Regions from separate parts of the Streptomyces castrisilvae genome, predicted to be linked through region 2. Evidence: predicted binding sites of a transcription regulator. Region 2 holds the regulator's gene; the other holds the start of a gene.
What was found. The regulator HrcA, encoded in region 2, represses chaperone genes, less so after heat shock. The targets are predictions, from matches to a motif close to TTNGCACTCNGNNNNNCNGAGTGCNAA.
Positions count from the first base shown of each region.

Region 1 (5,725 bases), 2.5 Mb from region 2:
CCAAGGCGTACGCGTACGCGCTGAACAAGCCGCTGTACGGGGTCAACCACCTCGCCTCGCACATCTGCGTCGACCAGCTGGAGCACGGCCCGCTGCCCGAGCCCACCATGGCGCTCCTGGTCAGCGGCGGGCACTCCTCGCTGCTCCTGGCGCCCGACATCACCAACGACGTGCGGCCCCTCGGGGCGACCATCGACGACGCGGCGGGCGAGGCCTTCGACAAGATCGCCCGGGTGCTGGACCTCGGCTTCCCCGGCGGCCCGGTCATCGACCGGCTTGCCAGGGAGGGCGACCCGGCCGCCATCGCCTTCCCGCGCGGCCTGACCGGCTCGCGCGACCCCGCGTACGACTTCTCCTTCTCCGGCCTGAAGACCTCCGTCGCCCGCTGGATCGAGGCGAAGCGCGCGGCCGGCGAGGACGTGCCGGTACGGGACGTGGCCGCGTCCTTCCAGGAGGCCGTGGTGGACGTGCTCACCCGCAAGGCCGTCCGCGCCTGCAAGGACGAGGGCGTCGACCACCTGATGATCGGCGGCGGTGTCGCGGCCAACTCGCGGCTGCGGGCGCTCGCCGAGGAGCGGTGCGAGCGGGCCGGCATCCGGCTGCGCGTGCCGCGCCCCAAGCTGTGCACCGACAACGGGGCGATGGTCGCCGCGCTCGGCGCCGAGATGGTGGCCCGCAACCGGCCCGCCTCCGACCTGGAGCTGTCCGCCGACTCCTCGCTGCCGGTCACCGAGACCCATGTCCCCGGCGCCCACGCCCACACCCACGACCATGACCACGTGCACGAGGTCAGCAAGGACAACCTGTACTCATGAGCGCCCCCGCCACCGCCCTGATGTGGGAGGCCCGCGCCACCGAGGGCCGGGGCGCCGAGCTGCTGGAGTGGGCCCGCGCCCGCGCCGCAGAGCTGCCCCGGTCCCCGCTGCGCGGCGAACTCCTGCGCGCCCCGCAGGACCGGGTCCTGGTCATCACCTGGTGGGACGGGGCGTACGGCGACGAGCTGCCGGAGCTGCCGGAGCCGGACGCGTCCCTGATCACCCGCCCGGTGCACCGCTGGCGCTTCGAGTCGCTGGGTCCGGTGGCGCCCGGCCGATGAGTTCCGGGCCCGCCCGCGGTCTACCCTGCACGGCACTTTGCACCAATCGGTGAGGAGAAGACCATGCAGAAGGTGACCACGTTCCTGTGGTTCGACAAGAACCAGGCCGAAGAAGCGGCCGACTACTACATCTCCGTCATCGGCGGCGACTCCCGCGTGCTGGAGGTGACCCGCTGGACCGCCGCGTCCCCCGGCGAGGAGGGGGCGGTGATGACCGTACGGTTCCAGCTCGACGGCGCCGAGTACGTCGCGTTCGACGGCGGGCCCGAGTTCCCCTTCTCCGAGGCGGTCTCCCTCTCCGTCGAGTGCGATTCGCAGGAGGAGGCGGACCGGCTGTGGACCACGCTCAGCTCGGACGGCGGGCAGGAGAGCCAGTGCGGCTGGCTCAAGGACCGCTTCGGCGTCTCCTGGCAGATCGTCCCGCCGGGCCTGGGCGAGGTTCTGACCGACCCGGACCCGGAGAAGGCGGCCCGCGCGATGAAGGCGATGCTCGCCATGAAACGGATCGACATCGAGGCCCTGCGCAACGCCTGAGCCCCGCGCGGCAGTTGGGGGGACGCTCGATAGGGTCGGGGCCATGCCCCCTCGCTCGGCGCTGCCGCCGCCCCCGCCGCCCGTGGAGATACGCGCCTGGCCCGACCGCGAGGCGCTGCTCGCCGACCGGGCCTATCTGCTCGGCGTACTGGTCAGGATGCACATCGGCCCCGGCCGGCTCGGGCTGCTGTGGCTGTGGGGGCTGCTCGGCGCGCTCGGGTGGTCACTGACCGGGACGGCCCTCATCGCGTTCGAGGACAGCTACGACTTCTTCAGCGCCGTCTTCGGCGTGGTCCTGTTCGCCATGGGCGCCGCCTGCCTGGTGCCCGCGGTGACCCTGGTCGCGGCCGGAGTGCGCCGGGACATGGCGGTGCGCCGGCTGCTGGAGCGGTGGGGCGAGCTGGACCGGGACCCGGCCAGGGACGCCGTGCTCCGGCTGCCGGGCACGAGCCTGGTGTGGCTGCTGCCGTCCTTCGTGCTGTGCGCGCTCGGGCTGTACGCCTGCGTCGTCGTGCCCGCCGGAGCGGTCCGGGGCCAGGACACCTACGGGCTGATGGCGCTGATCATGGGCCTGGGATTCCTCACCTGGATCGTCGGCCTCATCGGCATCGTCAAGGCCTTCTGGCACCGGCGCTGGATTCTCCGGACGCTGGCCGGGGGCATCGCGCCGGGACCACTGATCTCTGCGGGCGGCGGCGCACACCGCTGAGCCCAGCCGATCTAGTCTTGGCGTGTACACGGATAACGCTGTGTCCGACGTGATGCAGGGGGAGGGCGTTTCATGGAGTGGTACTGGTGGGTGCTCATCATCTTCTGGACGGGCGGCTTCGGCTGGCTCGCCGACAACATCCGCACCGCGCTGCGCAACCGGCACACCCGCAGGCTGGAGCTGTTGGAGGCCGGCCGGCAGGAACGGCTCGCGGTCGAGGCCGCCAACAAGCCGCCCGAGCCCGTCTGCGGCTGCACGCACCACCTCGCCAAGCACGACAAGCAGGGCAAGTGCCATGAGCGGGTCGAGCTGCCGACCGCCTGGGACGAGCAGAAGAAGCCCGTCCGCTTCGAGTCGGGCCAGTGCAACTGCCAGCAGTACGTCGGCCCTCAGCCCCTCTCCCAGGTGTACGCCGAGGACCTGACCGATCTCGCGTGACGCATTCGGCCGCCCCCGTGTGAGCCACCCGGGGGGACCGTGCGGACCCGGCGGCGGTGTCGGGCCCGATGCCCTTTCACGTCCTGGCAATATGCGGCGCCATGCAGCCAGTACGACAAAAGGACAAATTGGCCATGAATGGGCGCAGACCGGGTGCGGTGACGGGCGGGCGGCAGCGGGCGCGACGGGGACGGAGCCACCTGCGGCGCCGGCCGGGCCACGCGGTCCTGGCCGCGCTCCTGGTGGTCGCAGCCGCCTCCGGCTGCGCGGCCGAGGCCGGCGACACGGGGACCGGGCAGGGCGCGAAGCTCCAGGCCGGACAGCCGGGCGCGCCCGCCGACGCCCCGGCCGCCGGAGCGCTGGGCACCCGCGCCGCGCAGGCGGAGCGGGCCAAGCTCGCCCAGGCCGCCCGCGCGGTCGCCGCCAAGAAGTGGGGCCTGGCGAGCACCCCGCTCGCGCCGCCCGCACCGCCCGCCGTGAAGCCGCACATCACCACCCGCAAGGGCTTCGAGGTCGAGGGTCAGGACGACTCGCTGCCGCCGGTCTTCACCACGGTCCCCACCAAGGACAAGGTCGTCTTCCTCACCATGGACGACGGCGACGACAAGGACCCCGAGCTGCTGAAGATGATGTCGGAGCTGAACATCCCGTACAGCGCCTTCCTCAGCGACTACCTGGTGCGCGACAACTACACGTACTTCAAGGACGCCGAGGCGCGCGGGGTCACGCTCAACAACCACACGCTCAACCACCGCTACATGCCCGGTCTCTCCTACGAGGAGCAGAAGCGCGAGATCTGCGACCAGCAGGACATCATCGAGAAGCAGTTCGGCAAGCGGCCCCGGCTCTTCCGCCCGCCGTACGGCAACTACAACACCGACACCCTGAAGATCGCCAAGTCCTGCGGCATCACCGCGGTGCCGCTCTGGGCCGAGGAGGCGTTCCCCGACCACATGGAGTGGCGCGAGGAGGACCTCGACCTGCATCCCGGCGACATCATCCTCACCCACTTCCGGGGCAAGAAGGACTGGAAGGGCAGCATGCCCGACCTGATCCGGTCCGTCATGAAGACCGTCACGGACAAGGGGTACGCGGTGGCCCGGCTGGAGGACTACGTGTGAGAAGGGCGTGGCCCGGATCCGCCACGAGGGGCGTGAATTGGCACTCCGCTTGACCGAGTGCTAATCACGGTCATAGTCTCAGTGCTGGCACTCCCCACTGGAGAGTGCCAGCAGTACTGTGCGACCGGCAGGTCCGGCACCCGCGACGACGGGCTCACCTGGTCGCCATCCAAAGACTGTTAAACCCCGTGAGATCTCCGAAGGGGGAGACCGGATCGTGTCGACCGCCAGCTCCAAGGTTGCGATCAAGCCGCTTGAGGACCGCATTGTGGTCCAGCCGCTCGACGCCGAGCAGACCACGGCCTCCGGCCTGGTTATTCCGGACACCGCGAAGGAGAAGCCCCAGGAGGGCGTCGTCCTGGCCGTGGGTCCGGGCCGCTTCGAGAACGGCGAGCGCCTTCCGCTCGACGTCAAGACCGGCGATGTCGTGCTGTACAGCAAGTACGGCGGCACCGAGGTGAAGTACAACGGCGAGGAGTACCTCGTCCTCTCGGCTCGCGACGTGCTCGCGATCATCGAGAAGTAGTTCACTCACCGTTTTGCTTCTGTTCTGCGCCCCTGGCCCCCAGCGAGATGACTAGCCGGGCGGCAGGGGCGCAGTTCTTGTTTCGAGAGGACAGTTCAGCTCCATGGCGAAGATCCTGAAGTTCGACGAGGACGCCCGTCGCGCCCTTGAGCGCGGCGTCAACAAGCTTGCCGACACGGTGAAGGTGACGATCGGCCCCAAGGGCCGCAACGTCGTCATCGACAAGAAGTTCGGTGCTCCCACCATCACCAACGACGGTGTCACCATCGCGCGCGAGGTCGAGCTGGACGACCCGTACGAGAACCTCGGTGCGCAGCTGGTGAAGGAGGTGGCGACCAAGACCAACGACGTGGCCGGTGACGGTACGACCACCGCCACCGTGCTCGCCCAGGCGCTCGTCCGCGAGGGTCTGCGCAACGTCGCCGCGGGTGCCTCCCCGGCCGCCCTGAAGAAGGGCATCGACGCCGCGGTCAAGGCCGTCTCCGAGGAGCTCCTCGCGACCGCCCGCCCGATCGACGACAAGTCCGACATCGCCGCCGTCGCCGCGCTCTCCGCGCAGGACGCCCAGGTCGGCGAGCTCATCGCGGACGCGATGGACAAGGTCGGCAAGGACGGTGTCATCACCGTCGAGGAGTCCAACACCTTCGGTCTGGACCTCGACTTCACCGAGGGCATGGCCTTCGACAAGGGCTACCTGTCGCCGTACATGGTGACCGACCAGGAGCGTATGGAGGCCGTCCTCGACGACCCGTACATCCTGATCCACCAGGGCAAGATCGGCTCGATCCAGGAGCTGCTGCCGCTCCTGGAGAAGGTCATCCAGGCCGGTGGCTCCAAGCCGCTGCTGATCATCGCCGAGGACGTCGAGGGCGAGGCGCTGTCGACCCTGGTCGTCAACAAGATCCGCGGCACGTTCAACGCCGTCGCCGTGAAGGCCCCCGGCTTCGGTGACCGCCGCAAGGCCATGCTCGGCGACATCGCCACCCTCACCGGTGCGACCGTCATCGCCGAGGAGGTCGGCCTCAAGCTCGACCAGGCCGGCCTGGACGTGCTGGGCACCGCCCGCCGCGTGACCGTCTCCAAGGACGACACCACCATCGTCGACGGTGGCGGCAAGTCCGACGAGGTCGCCGGCCGGGTCAACCAGATCAAGGCCGAGATCGACGCCACGGACTCCGACTGGGACCGCGAGAAGCTCCAGGAGCGCCTGGCGAAGCTGGCCGGCGGGGTCTGCGTGATCCGCGTCGGTGCCGCCACCGAGGTGGAGCTCAAGGAGAAGAAGCACCGTCTGGAGGACGCCA
Region 1 covers NZ_CP120997.1:4,830,711-4,836,435, forward strand. The annotation lists gene tsaD (tRNA (adenosine(37)-N6)-threonylcarbamoyltransferase complex transferase subunit TsaD) at 1-815, shown strand, start outside; gene P8A18_RS21095 (hypothetical protein) at 812-1,096, shown strand; gene P8A18_RS21100 (VOC family protein) at 1,160-1,630, shown strand; gene P8A18_RS21105 (hypothetical protein) at 1,674-2,339, shown strand; gene P8A18_RS21110 (hypothetical protein) at 2,412-2,777, shown strand; gene P8A18_RS21115 (polysaccharide deacetylase family protein) at 2,912-3,898, shown strand; gene groES (co-chaperone GroES) at 4,116-4,424, shown strand; gene groL (chaperonin GroEL) at 4,528-5,725, shown strand, end outside.
Region 1: groES (co-chaperone GroES) is a predicted target of HrcA. The motif match lies at 3,936-3,962, and genes of this name have one in related genera.

Region 2 (5,725 bases):
TCCGGCGGTGCGCTCGCCTCCCGCGACACCTACGCCTCGCACCTCGTCGGCGAGATCCGCCAGGCCCGCGAGGTGCTCGGCGACGACCCACGGCCGGTGCGCACGGTCTTCGTCGGCGGCGGCACGCCGACCCTGCTGGCAGCCGCCGACCTGGTCCGGATGCTGGCCGCGGTCCGCGAGGAGTTCGGGCTCGCGGACGACGCCGAGATCACCACCGAGGCCAACCCCGAGTCCGTCGGCCCCGCCTACCTGGCCGAGCTGCGCGAGGGCGGCTTCAACCGGATCTCCTTCGGCATGCAGAGTGCCCGGCAGCACGTCCTGAAGATCCTCGACCGCACCCACACCCCGGGCCGGCCCGAGGCGTGTGTCGCCGAGGCGCGGGCGGCCGGCTTCGAACACATCAACCTGGACCTGATCTACGGCACCCCCGGCGAGTCCGACGACGACTGGCGCGCCTCCCTGGACGCGGCGATCGGCGCCGGACCCGACCACGTCTCCGCGTACGCGCTGATCGTCGAGGAGGGCACCGGGCTCGCCCGCCGGATCAAGCGCGGCGAGATCCCGATGACGGACGACGACGCGCACGCCGACCGGTACCTCATCGCGGACGAGGCGATGGCCGCGGCCGGTTACTCCTGGTACGAGGTGTCGAACTGGGCCCGCACCCCCGAGGGCCGCTGCCTGCACAACGAGCTGTACTGGCGCGGCGCCGACTGGTGGGGCGCCGGCCCCGGGGCGCACAGCCATGTCGGGGGCGTGCGCTGGTGGAACGTGAAGCACCCCGGGGCGTACGCGCAGGCGCTCGCCGAGGGGCGTTCCCCGGGGGCCGGGCGCGAGATCCTCTCCGCCGAGGACCGCCGCGTCGAGCGCATCCTGCTGGAGCTGCGGCTCGTGGACGGCTGCCCGCTGTCCCTGCTGGCCCCCGCCGGTCTCGCGGCGGCCCGCCGGGCGGTGGACGACGGGCTCCTGGAGCCGGCGCCGTTCGACGACGGGCGGGCCGTGCTCACCCTGCGCGGACGCCTGCTGGCCGACGCCGTGGTGCGCGACCTCGTGGACTGAGGCGGGGCGCTCACTTCGGCAGCAGGCAGTCCGGCGGGGTGAGGACGCGCTTCCCGGCCGCGCGGCCGCAGATGATCCGGGCGTGGCTGCGGCCGGACGTCGTCACCAGCCGGACGACGGCGAGCCCCAGCAACGCGCCCCACCAGGTGCCGGGGCCGCGCCGTCCGGCCCGCCGGTCCAGGGCGGCGTCGTACGGGGTCTCGCCGCGCCCTTCGAGCAGCTTCAGGGGGACCCGGCGCGGCAGGTTGGCCCGGTGGGTCCGGCGGGTCCGGCGCACGATCTGCTCGACCCGGGCGTCCACGGCGGCCGGCACACCGGCGTCGGCGGCCTGGAGGATCCACCGGACATCAGGCCGGAAGGGTGACGAAATCGATCAATTCCTCGACCCGGCCCAGGAGTTCGGGCTGGAGGTCCCGGTAGGAGTGCACCGAGGACAGGATGCGCTGCCAGGCCGCGCCGGTGTTCTCCGGCCAGCCCAGCGCCCGGCACACGCCCGTCTTCCAGTCCTGGCCGCGCGGCACCACCGGCCAGCCCGGGATGCCCACCGACGACGGCTTCACGGCCTCCCACACGTCGATGTAGGGATGGCCGACCACCAGGACGTCACCGTCCGAGACCCGCGCCGCGATCCGGGACTCCTTGGAACCGGGCACGAGATGGTCGACCAGCACCCCGAGCCGCGCGTTCGGCGCGGGCGCGAACTCCCGCACGATCGCCGGCAGGTCGTCGATGCCCTCCAGGTACTCGACGACCACGCCCTCGATCCGCAGGTCGTCGCCCCAGACCCGCTCCACCAGCTCCGCGTCGTGCCGCCCCTCCACATAGATCCGCCCGGCCCGAGCCACCCGCGCCCGCGCCCCGGGCACCGCCACCGAGCCGGAGGCCGTACGCGCGGGCCGCACCGGCCCGCCGGCCGACGGGCGCACCAGCGTCACGACCCGGCCCTCCAGCAGGAAGCCGCGCGGCGCCATCGGGAAGACCCGCTGCTTGCCGAAGCGGTCCTCCAGCGTCACCGTCGGCCCCTCGGCGGTCTTCTCGCACCGGATCACCGCCCCGCAGAAGCCGGTGGCGACGTCCTCCACCACCAGATCGGGCTCGGCGGGCACCTCGGGGACGGGGGCGGACTTCTTCCACGGCGGGGTCAGATCCGGCTGGTAGCTGCGCATCGCACGACGATAAGCGGGGAAGGGCTACGACACGCCGAACCGTTCCGCCAGTGCCTCGCGCTGTGCCCGGACGAACGCCGCGTCCACCACGGCGCCGTGCCCCGGCACGTACAGCGCGTCCTCGCCGCCCAGTGCCAGCAGCCGGTCCAGCGCGCCCGGCCAGCGGGCGGGGCGGGCGTCCGGGCCCGCCTGCGGTTCACCGGCCTCCTCGACCAGGTCGCCGCAGAACACGAGGGCGGGCGAGCCGCAGGAGCCCGGGACCAGCACCGCGAGGTCGTGGCCGCTGTGCGCCGCGCCCACGTTCACCAGCAGCACTTTCCGGCCGCCGCCCAGATCGAGCGCGCTCTCCCCGGACACCTCGTGGCCCGGGGCCACGAGCACATCGGTGGACTCGGCCGCGTCCGGCTCGGGCAGGCCCTGGCTCACCGCGTCGGCGTACAGCTCCTCCGCCCCCCGCCGCATCAGGTCCCGCGTGCCCGCCGCGCCGTACACGCGCACCCCGGCGAAGGCCGCCGTGCCCAGCACATGATCGAAATGGGGGTGGCTGAGTGCGATGTGCGTCACCCTCCGGCCGAGCAGCGCCTGCGCCTGGGTGCGCAGCTCCACCCCCTCACGCAGCGACGCACCGGTGTCGCAGAGCAGCACCCCGTCCGCCCCGGCCACCAGCAGGGCCGTCGCGTCCCACACCGGAAGGCGCCGACGGCCCACTCCGTGACCGAGCCGCTCCCACCCGAAGTCTTCCCAAGAGGCGTCCATACGGCGACGCTATCGGCATCGGCCCGCGCGCTCCCGCAGTGGTGTGGCCGGTCGCCCTTGCTAGGGCACCACCCCGTCGCCGTACACTGACCGGGGATCGTTGGCACTCGTACGCACCGAGTGCCAGGAGGAATCCCGGGAACGGCCCGAGAACCACCGAGGTAGACAGCTGGAGGTGTGCGCGATGCTCAGCGAACGCAGACTCGAAGTGCTGCGCGCCATCGTTCAGGACTACGTCGGAACCGAGGAGCCCGTCGGCTCCAAGGCGCTCACCGAGCGGCACCGGCTGGGGGTCTCCCCGGCCACCGTCCGCAACGACATGGCGGTGCTGGAGGACGAGGGCTTCATCGCCCAGCCCCACACCAGCGCGGGGCGCATCCCGACGGACAAGGGCTACCGGCTCTTCGTCGACAAGCTCGCGGGCGTCAAGCCCCTCTCGTCGCCGGAGCGCCGCGCCATTCAGAACTTCCTCGACGGCGCGGTCGACCTCGACGACGTCGTGGGCCGGACCGTACGGCTGCTCGCGCAGCTGACCCGGCAGGTCGCCGTCGTGCAGTACCCCTCGCTGACCCGCTCGACGGTGCGGCACGTGGAACTGCTGTCCCTGGCTCCGGCGCGGCTGATGCTCGTGCTGATCACGGACACCGGCCGGGTCGAACAGCGGCTGGTCGACTGCCCGGCGCCGTTCGGCGAGACGTCTCTCGCCGATCTGCGGGCCCGGCTCAACAGCCGGGTGGTGGGGCGCCGTTTCACGGACGTCCCGCAGCTGGTGCAGGACCTGCCGGAATCCTTCGAGAGCGAGGACCGGGGAACCGTGTCCACCGTGCTCTCGATCCTGCTCGAAACCCTCGTCGAGGAGACGGAGGAGCGGCTGATGATCGGCGGCACCTCCAACCTCACCCGCTTCGGACACGACTTCCCGGTGATGATCCGGCCGGTGCTTGAGGCACTGGAGGAGCAGGTCGTGCTGCTGAAGCTGCTCGGCGAGGCCACGGACTCGGGCATGACCGTACGTATCGGGCACGAGAACGCCCACGAGGGGCTCAACTCCACGTCCGTCGTCGCGGTCGGCTACGGTTCGGGCGACGAGGCAGTCGCCAAACTCGGCGTGGTCGGACCGACCCGCATGGACTACCCCGGAACGATGGGAGCGGTACGCGCAGTGGCACGTTACGTCGGACAGATCCTGGCGGAGTCGTAAGTGGCCACGGACTACTACGCCGTACTCGGCGTGCGCCGCGACGCCTCTCAGGACGAGATCAAGAAGGCATTCCGGAGGCTCGCCCGCGAGCTGCACCCGGACGTCAACCCCGATCCGAAGACCCAGGAGCGGTTCAAGGAGATCAACGCCGCTTACGAGGTCCTGTCGGACGCACAGAAGAAGCAGGTCTACGACCTCGGCGGCGACCCGCTCTCCCAGTCCGGGGGCGGCGGCGCGGGCGGGTTCGGCCAGGGCGGCTTCGGTAATTTCTCCGACATCATGGACGCGTTCTTCGGTACGTCGTCGCAGCGCGGACCCCGTTCGCGCACCCGGCGCGGCCAGGACGCCATGATCCGGCTGGAGATCGACCTGTCCGAGGCGGCCTTCGGCACGACCAAGGACATCCAGGTCGACACGGCCGTCGTCTGTACGACGTGCAGCGGCGAGGGCGCGGCCCCCGGCACCTCCGCGCAGACCTGCGACATGTGCCGCGGCCGCGGTGAGGTCTCCCAGGTCACCCGGTCCTTCCTCGGCCAGGTCATGACCTCGCGGCCCTGCCCGCAGTGCCAGGGCTTCGGCACGGTCGTGCCGACCCCGTGCCCGGAGTGCGCCGGCGACGGCCGCATCCGTTCGCGGCGCACGCTGACCGTGAAGATCCCCGCGGGTGTCGACAACGGCACCCGCATCCAGCTCGCGGGCGAGGGCGAGGTCGGCCCCGGCGGCGGCCCCGCCGGGGACCTCTACGTCGAGATCCACGAGCTGGCGCACGCGGTGTTCCAGCGCCGCGGCGACGACCTGCACTGCACGGTCACCATCCCCATGACGGCGGCGGCCCTCGGCACCAAGGTGCCGCTGGAGACGCTCGACGGCCTGGAAGAGGTCGACATCCGGCCGGGCACCCAGTCCGGCCAGTCCGTCCCGCTGCACGGCCGCGGCATCACCCACCTGCGGGGCGGCGGACGCGGCGACCTCATCGTGCACGTCGAGGTCACCACCCCGGTCAAGATGGACCCCGAGCAGGAACGCCTCCTGCGCGAACTGGCCAAACTGCGCGGCGAGGAGCGGCCCACCGGCCAGTTCCAGCCCGGCCAGCAGGGCCTGTTCTCGCGTCTGAAGGACGCGTTCAACGGCCGCTGACGGCACCCGTCCGTCCGGTACGGGCCCGGCCCCGGGCCCGTACCGCACCGGACGAAAGCTGTCGTGGGGCGGGCATCACGGGACAGGAGGGACATGACACGATGCGGTCATGTCCTCCGCATTGACCGATCTCTGCCGGTATCCGATCGTGCAGGCCCCGATGGCGGGCGGTCCGTCCTGCCCGCAGTTGGCGGCGTCGGTCGCCGATGCCGGCGGGCTCGGTTTCCTGGCCGCCGGGTACAAGACGGCGGACGGCATGTACCAGGAGATCAAGCAGGTGCGCGGGCTGACCGGACAGCCCTTCGGCGTCAACCTCTTCATGCCGCAGCAGAAGCTCGCCGACCCGGGTGCCCTGGAGGTCTACCGCCACCAGCTCGCCGGCGAGGCCACCTGGTACGAGACGCCC
Region 2 covers NZ_CP120997.1:2,291,539-2,297,263, reverse strand. The annotation lists gene hemW (radical SAM family heme chaperone HemW) at 1-1,059, shown strand, start outside; gene P8A18_RS09840 (hypothetical protein) at 1,070-1,372, opposite strand; gene P8A18_RS09835 (DUF3097 domain-containing protein) at 1,407-2,225, opposite strand; gene P8A18_RS09830 (MBL fold metallo-hydrolase) at 2,250-2,981, opposite strand; gene hrcA (heat-inducible transcriptional repressor HrcA) at 3,166-4,182, shown strand; gene dnaJ (molecular chaperone DnaJ) at 4,183-5,319, shown strand; gene P8A18_RS09815 (nitronate monooxygenase) at 5,429-5,725, shown strand, end outside.